Regions from separate parts of the Paenibacillus sp. G34 genome, predicted to be linked through region 2. Evidence: riboswitches for the same ligand, from Rfam matches in the RefSeq annotation. Region 2 holds a riboswitch; the other holds the start of a gene.
What was found. Region 2 has a riboswitch for S-adenosylmethionine ahead of mmuP (S-methylmethionine permease). Riboswitches for the same ligand answer to the same signal wherever they lie in the genome.
Positions count from the first base shown of each region.

Region 1: another riboswitch for S-adenosylmethionine. It lies ahead of metA (homoserine O-acetyltransferase MetA); the one in region 2 lies ahead of mmuP (S-methylmethionine permease).

Region 1 is NZ_CM166469.1:1,978,290-1,983,596, forward strand. Features, by position in the region: gene AC1VYS_RS09095 (ROK family protein) at 1-41, shown strand, start outside; gene AC1VYS_RS09100 (HRDC domain-containing protein) at 226-1,227, shown strand; gene corA (magnesium/cobalt transporter CorA) at 1,340-2,275, opposite strand; gene AC1VYS_RS09110 (hypothetical protein) at 2,274-2,402, shown strand; SAM riboswitch class I at 2,735-2,859, shown strand; gene metA (homoserine O-acetyltransferase MetA) at 2,986-3,903, shown strand; gene AC1VYS_RS09120 (PLP-dependent transferase) at 3,928-5,112, shown strand; gene AC1VYS_RS09125 (trans-sulfuration enzyme family protein) at 5,109-5,307, shown strand, end outside.
Region 2 is NZ_CM166469.1:5,444,554-5,449,860, reverse strand. Features, by position in the region: gene AC1VYS_RS24860 (Ger(x)C family spore germination protein) at 1-884, shown strand, start outside; SAM riboswitch class I at 1,020-1,121, shown strand; gene mmuP (S-methylmethionine permease) at 1,214-2,608, shown strand; gene mmuM (homocysteine S-methyltransferase) at 2,605-3,606, shown strand; gene AC1VYS_RS24845 (ABC transporter permease) at 3,736-5,307, opposite strand, start outside.

The DNA of each region.
Region 1 (5,307 bases), 3.0 Mb from region 2:
GTGGTTCACTGGCACTGGCGAAATTAGCATTGGCGAAATAAACCGTTCCAGGGATTGACGAATTTTACCAGTGTGTTATGATATAGGCAACAGTATAGTACGGTTAATGAGGAAGCACCTCTCTTGCAGTAATTTTGCAGGAGGGGTGCTTTTTTGTGCTGTCTGGAAACAGAGAGTGCGTTCCTTAATCGGACAAGCTGTAACATCCAAAGGAGGGAATAAGCAATGGAAGTTATCTTCATGAACAAATTATCCAGAGTGTCTGATCAGAATGAAGAGATTGCCCAGTTATGGATTGGCGAGGAGGAGTATACCTGGCATTTGGGATGGAGCCAATATGAAGCAGGTGATCGGGAAGATACGATCTGGTACGAAGGAACGTCGTGGGAAGAGCTGCTGCACATTTATCGTCACCAGCTTGCCATGCGAATGAGCGAAGGGTATCGTCCATTGCTGCATGGGTTGTACCACGAAAATGAGGATCTGAAGCTGCGCAGTTATGCGGGACAGCGCCTGCATTGTTTTAGCGAATTGTACGGCAATGAGCAATTGTATGAGGAACTGTGCACATGGCGCAGGCAAAAAGCGGCTTCGGACCGGAAGGCTCCATATTTTGTAGCGACGAATCGTTTACTACGGTTAATCAGTGCCTTTGTTCCACAAACGATGGACGAACTAATGCAACTGCCAGGTGTTGGCGAGAGCAAAGCAACGGAATATGGGCTGGAATGGCTGGAAATGACGAGTGGGGTCGAACGATTGAGATCTTTTCCGTTAGACTGGGTGTATACAGTGTTGAAAGAAGAAGAGTACGAAAGCTGGTTATACAAGCAGAAAGAGCAGAAATACAAGCAGGAACTGGATAAATTCATCACGCGTAAACATGTGCTGGAAGGAATGAAGGCAGGACAGACCTTGGAAACGATTGTGGCTCGGTCGGGATTATCCCGGCGTGAATTAATCGAACTGCTGGAAACACTCGATCTGGAGGGGTATGACACGGATTCTTTGCTGGATGTAGAGCTGGCCGTCATGCCTGAGACTGAACAAGAGGCAGTGTGGAACGCCTATGAAGAGTTGGGAGATATGTTTCTAAAGCCTGTGTTACATAAAGTTTATGGAGGAGAGCGTCCTGAAGGAGGAAGTTTGGAGCAAGTGTACGAGCGGTTACGTATGATTCGCATTCGTTTCCGCAGGCATGCCGAAACGGAGCGCAATGCAGGTTAGTTAAAAAGCGTTCAAAAACAATGGATATCAAAAAGACGAAGTCGTCCCGAGAAGGACCGCTTCGTCTTATTCATTCGTGTAATGGTATGATATTGCGCATGTAATAGTCGTTTCAGATCCAATCTTTTTTGCGGAAAATGAAAAACATGGTTAAACCTAGTGTGACCATCAAACCAATAACCGCATAATAACTATATTTCCAGTGCAATTCAGGCATGTTATCAAAGTTCATTCCGTATATTCCGGTAATTACGGTCAACGGCATGAACACCGTAGTAATAGCGGTAAACACCCTCATGATCTCATTGGCTCGGTTTGCAATACTGGACTGATAGGCTTCTCGCAAGTTGCCCATTAGGTCGCGGTATGTTTCAAACGTTTCCGATATTTTTACGGCGTTCTCATAGATATCACTGAAGTATTTCTGCAACTGATCATCAATGAGACGCAAATCTTTTTTGTTGAGTGTGTTGATGACCTCTTTTTGAGGACCCAGCACCTTTTTAAGCCACAGAATTTCGCTTCGCAGACCAATAATTTCATTCAGATGTGACTTTTTGGTATGCATCAGAATGTCTTCCTCAAGCTTCTCAATTCGCGCTTCGATTCGATCTCCAACGGTAAAGTAGTTGTCTACGATCAAGTCTACCAGCAGATAAAGCAGTCGATCAGGACTGCTGATTTCCTGTTCCCATAGGATGGGCTTCAATGTACGCAATTCGCTGATCTTTTGTTTGGTAACCGTGATGATAAAATGTCTGCCGAGAAAGAGATTGACTGCTCGCAGGAAAATCTCTTCATCATCAAAACGAATGCTATTAATCACGATAAAATAATGGTTCTCATAAATTTCAATCTTCGGACGCTGCTCCTCATCACTCAAGCAGTCCTCCACAGCCAGATCATGCATGGAAAAGAGCGGCTGAAGTACAGCCAGATCATCCACGTCCGCATCAATCCAGTAAAATCCTTCCGCTGGTGGAGTCAGCGCTTGCTGGATGTCATCCACCGGGATAAATACACCATTGTTAACCAACCGGATTTTCATGTTATCTACTCCTTCTGCACCCGCCGTCTTGGCGGATTTCATCATTAATATGGGCGCAAAAGAACAGATCAGCCGGTCGGCAGCGGAGCCTGGTAATCAGGGCTGTACTGCGTTCATCAATCTATAATCAAACGGAAGAAACGTCCCGTTGCCGACATGCTGATGTCAATTCTCTATGCAGTTGTTCGGAATTCGACTGCCAGTTGGGCCTCGGGTCGCCATCCATTTAATATGTCACCTCTCACATAAGGGTTTATAAACACTTGTATAGTATACCGCTGGTCCAGAGTGCTTTCAAGCGCAAAAATGTGTCTATTTCGCGCTCTGAGGCAGTGTATGACAACAGAGGATGAACGGTTCCGAGTGTAGACCCAAATCAAACAACTGGTTCTTGACGTGAGGGCGGTAATGTTTTAAAGTAAAAGTTAATATATTTGAATTATAATTGAATACAGCGAAATCTTATCAAGAGTAGGTGGAGGGACCAGCCCGATGAAACCCGGCAACCGGCGATATAACGCACGGTGCTAATTCTTGCAGCGACCAAGCACCCCTGTGGTGCTGTTGTAACTGAGAGATGAGAGAGGCGCATATCTGTTTACATATGACCTTTCTCGGAATCCGAGAGAGGTCTTTGTCATATGCAGAGCTTCTCAGAACATGATTTTCGCACCCAATGCGATCTATGAAAAAGGAGGAGTCGATTCACTATGCCAATTAAAATTCCGGATACACTGCCAGCAAAAGAAGTGCTTGAAGGGGAGAATATTTTCGTTATGGACGAATCATCTGCGTACAAGCAGGATATTCGACCGCTTCGTATAGCCATACTCAATCTGATGCCTACGAAGGAAACGACCGAAACACAATTGCTGCGTCTGGTGGGTAACACACCCATTCAAGTTGATGTTGTGCTGGTGCATCCCAAATCTCACACATCCAAGAACACGTCACAAGAATATTTAGACCTGTTTTACAAAACATTTGATGAGATCCAGCACCGCCGTTTTGACGGCATGATCATTACGGGTGCACCGGTGGAACAAATGGATTTTGAGGATGTGAACTATTGGGAAGAGATTCAGGAAATCTTTGAATGGACCAAAACCAATGTAACCTCGACAATGCATATATGTTGGGCCTCACAGGCAGGTTTATACCACCATTTTGATGTACCCAAAGTTCCACTGGATGAAAAGTGTTTTGGCGTATTCCCACATACAATCAACAAACCTCATGTTCCTTTGCTCCGCGGATTTGATGAAGTTTTCAACGTTCCACACTCCCGTCATACGGAGGTAAGACGGGAGGATATTGAGAAAAACGATAAGCTGGAGATCCTGGCTGAATCGGAAGAAGCTGGCGTATTCCTGGTTGCAACCAAAGATGGAAAGCAAATTTTTGCTACAGGACATGCCGAGTATGATCCATTTTCATTAAAGTGGGAATATGATCGTGATGTTGCCAAGGGATTGGATATCGCGCTACCAAAGTATTACTATCCTAAAGATGATCCATCCCGTATCCCACCGGCAACATGGCGTGCACACGCTAACTTATTATTCTCTAACTGGCTCAATTACTATGTGTATCAGGAAACACCTTACGATATTGGCCCGCAAATCTAATCGAGATTACAGGAGGATGCAGTAATGGAAGATAACAAGTTGAAAATGGAAAGCCGTCTAGCTCAAATTGGGTCCATCAATGAACCGGTAACAGGTGCTGTTAACTTTCCGATCTATCAATCCACTGCGTTTCGTCACCCGAAGCTGGGACAAAGCACGGGGTTTGATTACATCCGTACGACGAATCCAACACGCAAAGTGCTTGAAGAAGCAGCAGCGGCACTTGAGTCCGGAGATGCTGGTTTTGCCTGTAGTTCAGGTATGGCGGCATTGCAAACGATCTTTGCTTTGTTCAGTCAAGGGGATCACCTGATTGTTTCTCTTGACCTGTACGGCGGTACTTATCGTCTGCTAGAACGGATTTTGTCCCGGTTCGGTGTGACGGCAAGTTATGTGGATACAAATGATCTTGCCGCACTCGAGAACATCCGTCAGCCGAATACAAAAGCCGTATTCATCGAGACACCAACGAATCCACTCATGATGATTACGGATGTGGGCGCCGTTGCTTCCTGGGCAAAAACGCACAACCTGTTGACCATTGTGGATAATACGCTTCTAACGCCTTTCTTCCAGCGTCCGATTGAACTTGGAGCCGATATCATCATTCATAGTGCGACCAAATATTTGGGTGGACATAATGATGTGCTCGCTGGATTAATTATTACCAAAGGTGAAGAATTGTCCGCAGAGATGGCATTCCTGCATAACTCCATTGGAGCCGTGTTATCGCCGAGTGATTCATACCAATTAATGAAAGGCATGAAAACGCTGGCTCTACGGATGGAACGTCATGAGTATAATGCACTCACCATTGCAAAATTCTTGTTGGAACATCCAGCGGTTGCCGAAGTATTTCATCCAGGGTTGTCCGATCATCCTGGATATGAGATCCAGCAGAAGCAATCCTCCGGGAATACAGGCATTTTCTCTTTCAAAGTGAGGGATGCACGATATGTAGAGCCCTTGCTGCGCCATATCGAGTTAATTGCATTTGCTGAAAGCCTCGGAGGGGTAGAATCACTCATGACGTATCCAGCAGTGCAAACTCACGCGGATATTCCACTTGAGATTCGTGACGCGGTTGGAGTGGACGATCGTTTGCTTCGGTTCTCGGTAGGCATCGAACATGCGGAAGATTTGATCGCCGATCTGAATCATGCACTACTGGCAGCACAACAGGAAGTTGAAGGGGGCGTAACTTCATGAGCGAAACCAACAACAATAAGCCCAATTCACCCGAACTGAAGTTTGATACCAAGCTGCTTCATTTTGGGGACGAGATTGATAAAACAACAGGTGCTTCCAGCGTGCCGATTTATCAGGCGTCCACTTTCCATCACTTTGATATCTTCAATCCACCGCAACATGATTACAGCCGTTCAGGTAACCCTACCCGTCAGG
Region 2 (5,307 bases):
TATTTCGTCAGTTTGCCTTGCGCCGAGATCGTCCGCTCATTGGACATCATCTCAAAGTGATCGTCATTTCCAAAGATATTGCTAAAAAGTATGGATTGAAACAGCTGCTTGATTTTGTGTTGCGGGATAATGATATTCGCCCCAATTGCCTTGTGTTAATCAGCCATCACCGTGCGCTGGATGTACTCACTTCTAGAGATCCTTCCCGGATTCCGGCCTTTTATCTTACGGGAATCACAAATAACTCGTATATATCCAATAAGATAATGGAGCCGGTTTCGCTTGCCAAACTGGATGCAGAGATGCAGTCTGGCTCCAGCTTTTTGCTTCAAAATGTGTTGAATGCAGATGGCGAGGATAAATTTTCAGGGGGCAGCATCTTTAAAGCCAAAACAACGAAATTTATCGGGGAGCTTAGCCAAACCGACCTGGAAGCATTATCTTGGATTAAGCCTAAGGAACATGGCGGTGTCATCAAAACATACAGCAAGGAAGGCTTCACGGTTCTCTATGAGATTAAGAAAAAGACCACAAAAATCATTCCGAAGGTAGTTCGAGGGGACATCTCATTTCACGTCAAGGCAGAGTCAGAAGGTTGGCTAATGGAGGATTGGCGAGCCCCCGAAAAAGAAGAGAAGGGAGCCTATCTGAAGGAACTGGAGAAGGATTTTGCTAAAATCGTAGATCAACAGATTGATCAAATGCTCTATAAAATCCAGCATACGTATAAAGCTGACGTTGCCGGTTTTCGGGATAGCCTCCGAATCCATTATCCTAAAACGTGGAAAAAGGTAAAAGATAACTGGGATGAAGTGTTTGCAACAGTACCTATTACGTATGAGATTAAAACAAGTGTTGTAAATCCGGGATCTTCCACAGAGTAGCCTAATACTCTCCACGGGAATGCTTAATGTGTTAACCCCGACACCAAGGGTCGATGGCTCTGCTTGGAGCAGACATATTGTTTATTTAAATGTTGACACATTAGGCAGCAGTCGATATAGTTATACAAAATCATTTTCTTATCCAGAGAGGTGGAGGGACTGGCCCTTAGAAACCTCAGCAACAGATCTGAAGGATACTGTGCTAATTCCAGCGGGTGAAAGCCTGATAGATAGGAGCGTTTGTTTTTATTTGTCAGTTACGGCGCACTCTTCAGGAAAGAGTGGGTCTTTTTTGTTTGTTCTGGATGAAGAAGCAAGGAGCAGGTTATATGGAGAACAGCAACGAAAAGGGTCAATTTCAGCGAAAAATGCAAACGAGGCATGTCGTTATGCTCTCTCTTGGCGGCGTCATTGGAACTGGACTGTTCCTTAGCTCAGGGTATACCATTCAACAAGCCGGACCACTAGGTACGATTCTATCCTATCTGATTGGCGCTTTGGTGGTGTACCTGGTGATGCTCTGTCTTGGTGAGCTGTCTGTGCATATGCCGGAGACAGGTGCATTTCATAGTTATGCGGCTAAATACATTGGACCCGCTACAGGATACACAGTGGCCTGGCTGTACTGGCTTACTTGGACTGTAGCACTTGGATCGGAATTTACAGCAGCGGGACTGCTTATGCAGCGCTGGTTTCCGTCTGTGAACGTCTGGATCTGGAGTGCGCTGTTTGCGCTGATGATTTTCCTGTTTAATGCGTTCACGGTAAAACTGTTTGCAGAATCGGAGTTCTGGTTCTCTTTGGTGAAGGTGATGACGATCGTCATCTTTATCATTCTTGGCGGCGCCGCCATGTTTGGTATTATTCCGATGGCAAATGCTGAACCGGCTCCGTTCTTTTCCAACATTACTGCGTCCGGGTGGTTTCCTTACGGAGCGACTGCGATCCTCATGACGATGCTGGCAGTCAATTTTGCCTTTTCAGGCACGGAGCTGATTGGTATTGCCGCAGGGGAAACGGAAAATCCGGAAAAAACGATTCCGAAGGCCATTCACACCACGCTGTGGCGTTTAATTATTTTCTTTATTGGCACGATCGTTATTCTGTCCGCTTTGCTGCCAATGTCAGATGCAAGTGTGCTGGAGAGTCCGTTCGTTGCTGTCATGGAGCGGGTCGGTGTTCCGTATGCAGCCGACATCATGAACTTTGTTATTTTAACGGCAATTCTGTCTGCTGCGAATTCGGGGCTATATGCTTCATCACGGATGCTCTGGTCACTGGCGGATAAAAAGACGATCTCTCCATGGTTTGCCCGCCTGACGAAACGCGGAGTACCATTCAATGCGCTTGTGCTCAGCATGGCTGGTGGTGCACTGGCTTTATTGTCCAGCATCATTGCACCGGGAACTGTCTATATCACGCTCGTTTCGATCTCAGGTCTTGCTGTGGTAGCGGTATGGATGAGCATCAGCGTGTCTCAATACATGTTCCGTAGGCAGTATCTGCGGGAAGGACATGACGTGAAAGATCTGGTTTACCGAACGCCATTATATCCAATCGTACCTATCGTTTCATTTGTATTGTGCCTGGCATCCTGCATCGGTATCGCTTTTGACCCAACGCAGCGGATTGCACTATACTGTGGTATTCCATTTATTATCTTATGTTATATCGCGTATTATTGGACAGATCGGACGAAGAAGAAAAGAGGGATGACTTCATGACTAAACGTGAGGAAACAAATAATATCCATGTGATTCAACATATTTTGGAGGAGTATCCGGTCATGATTCTGGACGGTGCACTGGCGACGGAGCTTGAGCAGCATGGCTGTGATCTGGATGATCCGCTCTGGTCTGCACGAGTGTTGCTGGAGAACCCGGATGTTATCGTGAACGTGCATGCTGATTATTTTCGTGCAGGGGCAGATTGCGCAATCACCTCCAGTTATCAGGCAACGGTGGAGGGCTTCCGCAAGCGTGGCATTGGAGAAGAGGCTGCACTGGATCTGATTCGCAAAACGGTAGAGCTGGCTGCAAAGGCCAGAGATGACGTGTGGGCAGAAGTGCAGGGAGCCACAGTAGCTGAAGGTTCAACAGGACAGCTTGGCGAGAAGTTGCGTCGTCCGCGACCTGTCGTTGCTGGCTCTGTCGGCCCATACGGTGCCTATCTGGCAGATGGTTCGGAATATGTGGGACATTACGGCGTGTCCGATGAGACACTTGCTGCATTTCACCGACCTCGCATGGCTGCGTTGATTGAAGCAGGAGCTGACATACTCGCATTCGAGACGATTCCTTCGTTGCAAGAGGCTCGTGTTCTTGTGGAATTGCTTAAGGAGTTTCCGAATACTCATGCGTGGCTTTCTTTTTCATTAAAAGATGGGACAAGCATCAGCGAGGGAACGTCGCTTCAGGTATGCGCACAGACCTTTGGCTCTGAATCGCAGATTGCGGCAATCGGCCTGAACTGCGCTCCAATGGAAGTGGTCACGGAAGCCATCGGTATTCTTCGCCAAGGTAGCGATAAACCAGTTATCGTCTACCCGAATTCAGGCGAGATTTACGATGCCGAGACCAAAACATGGAGCGGGCAAGGCTCTTGTGGCAGCATGAAGGATGCATCGGAACAATGGGTTGCTGCTGGTGCGCAGATTATTGGCGGATGCTGCCGGACAACACCGTATCAAATTAGCGAGCTGGCGAAGAAGTGGCGTGGTTAGTAGCCCAAATTTTATAGAAAAAATTGAATAAGAACATAAAAATGTATCTAAACATAAAAAACTTAGATAATCTCCAAGAGCCCTTACCTTTTTATATATAGGTAAGGGCTCTTTTAGATTCCTTTTAGGTTATTCAATAACTAACATACGTGGTGATGCCTTGCGAATTTCCTGAGATGCCAGCCAGCATCCAATTGCTGCTGCCAATATACTCAAACAGACGAATAACAGGATGCCCCATCCATTCAGAACCAAGGGAAGGTGTACGATCCCATATCCCGAGAGAACTTGTTCAAGTAACCGGGGAAGAAGATAGACGCCCGCAATAATGCCAAACATTGAACCTATCAGGGATAGCGATGCGACTCCAAGTGTAAGCGAGGAACGAATACTGCCGGATGTCATACCTATTGATTTGTAGATGCCATACGTCTTGTTCTCTTTGCGAATGCTGATCCGGCAGGTACTGAAGATGATCATAAAGGTAACCATGATGAACAGTAGACCAATCAGAGCCATGGGATATATAAGAATGTTTAATGCTTCTTCGAAAACGGAATCCAGCAATGTTTTTTGCGTGACGATGGAAGCAGAGTCTCTGAACCGCTCATTCAGTTGGGCTGCAATTATCCCTGCCTGTGATGGGTCGTTGATATTAATAAAGGCAGCATCTACGTCACTGTAACTTGGATTTACGCTTTTAACCGCTTGAACGGTGATTCTCCCGGATACTGACATGTTTGCAATCGCTTGATAGATACCCGAAATGATGAATGTGCGCTTCTCTCCTTCAACGTAAAGATCGATAAGGTCTCCCAAATCCTTGTTTAACATTTTGGCAACACTGACCCCGATTGAAATTTCATTCTCGCGTTCAGGGTTATTTCCTTTTAACGTCTCGAACCCGGAGTCCTTATAGCTCCCATCCAATACACCTAAATAAAGACTGATCGACGGACGGGTTGTATGGTTTTCCAAAACTTCGGAGGGAATCACGCCGGTAAGGTTTCCCTGCCAGCCCACATTTTTGATGCGGTGATCTTCTTCCAGTACACGTTGAAGTGCTGCTTTTGGAAATGTCGTTTTGTCTACGACCACAGCGGCAATGTTGGCATTGTCATACCCCCATTGGGCTGCTGTCTGATGGATGCCGATAATACTGGTTAGAACAGTATATCCGAAGACGAGCACGGAAGCGGCCACCGACGTCAGCAGTATCATTAAGACAGAGCTTTTGCCATTTTTGATCAAACTGCGTATGCCGATGACCCAAGAAACAGGCAGCTTTCCAAATGAAGCCATATGTGCTAGCGGTGAATCCATTCGTCGCACCATGCGTACATTGTCGTTCTCCGACATACCGTAACGAATGGCCTGAACAGGCTGGATCATGCGAGCTTTTCTGGCGTATAACACGACAAATGCAATAACCAAGACGAGTAACAGCAGCCCTACAACAATAGCAGCTCCAATGCCCTCAATGGCAAGATCCCCCTGGTCAGTCCGCAGGGACGATACGGAGATGTTGATGATGAATTTGGAGACGAATACGCTAAGTACCACTCCGGGAAGAACGGCGATGATGGACAACAGAGCATATTGAATAACGTAGGTAGCAATGGTTGCTCGGGAGGTCAGCCCAAGCGACTTGAGGATACCTATCGTTTTGTAGTTGGCCAGAATGGCATCGGATATGGTGAA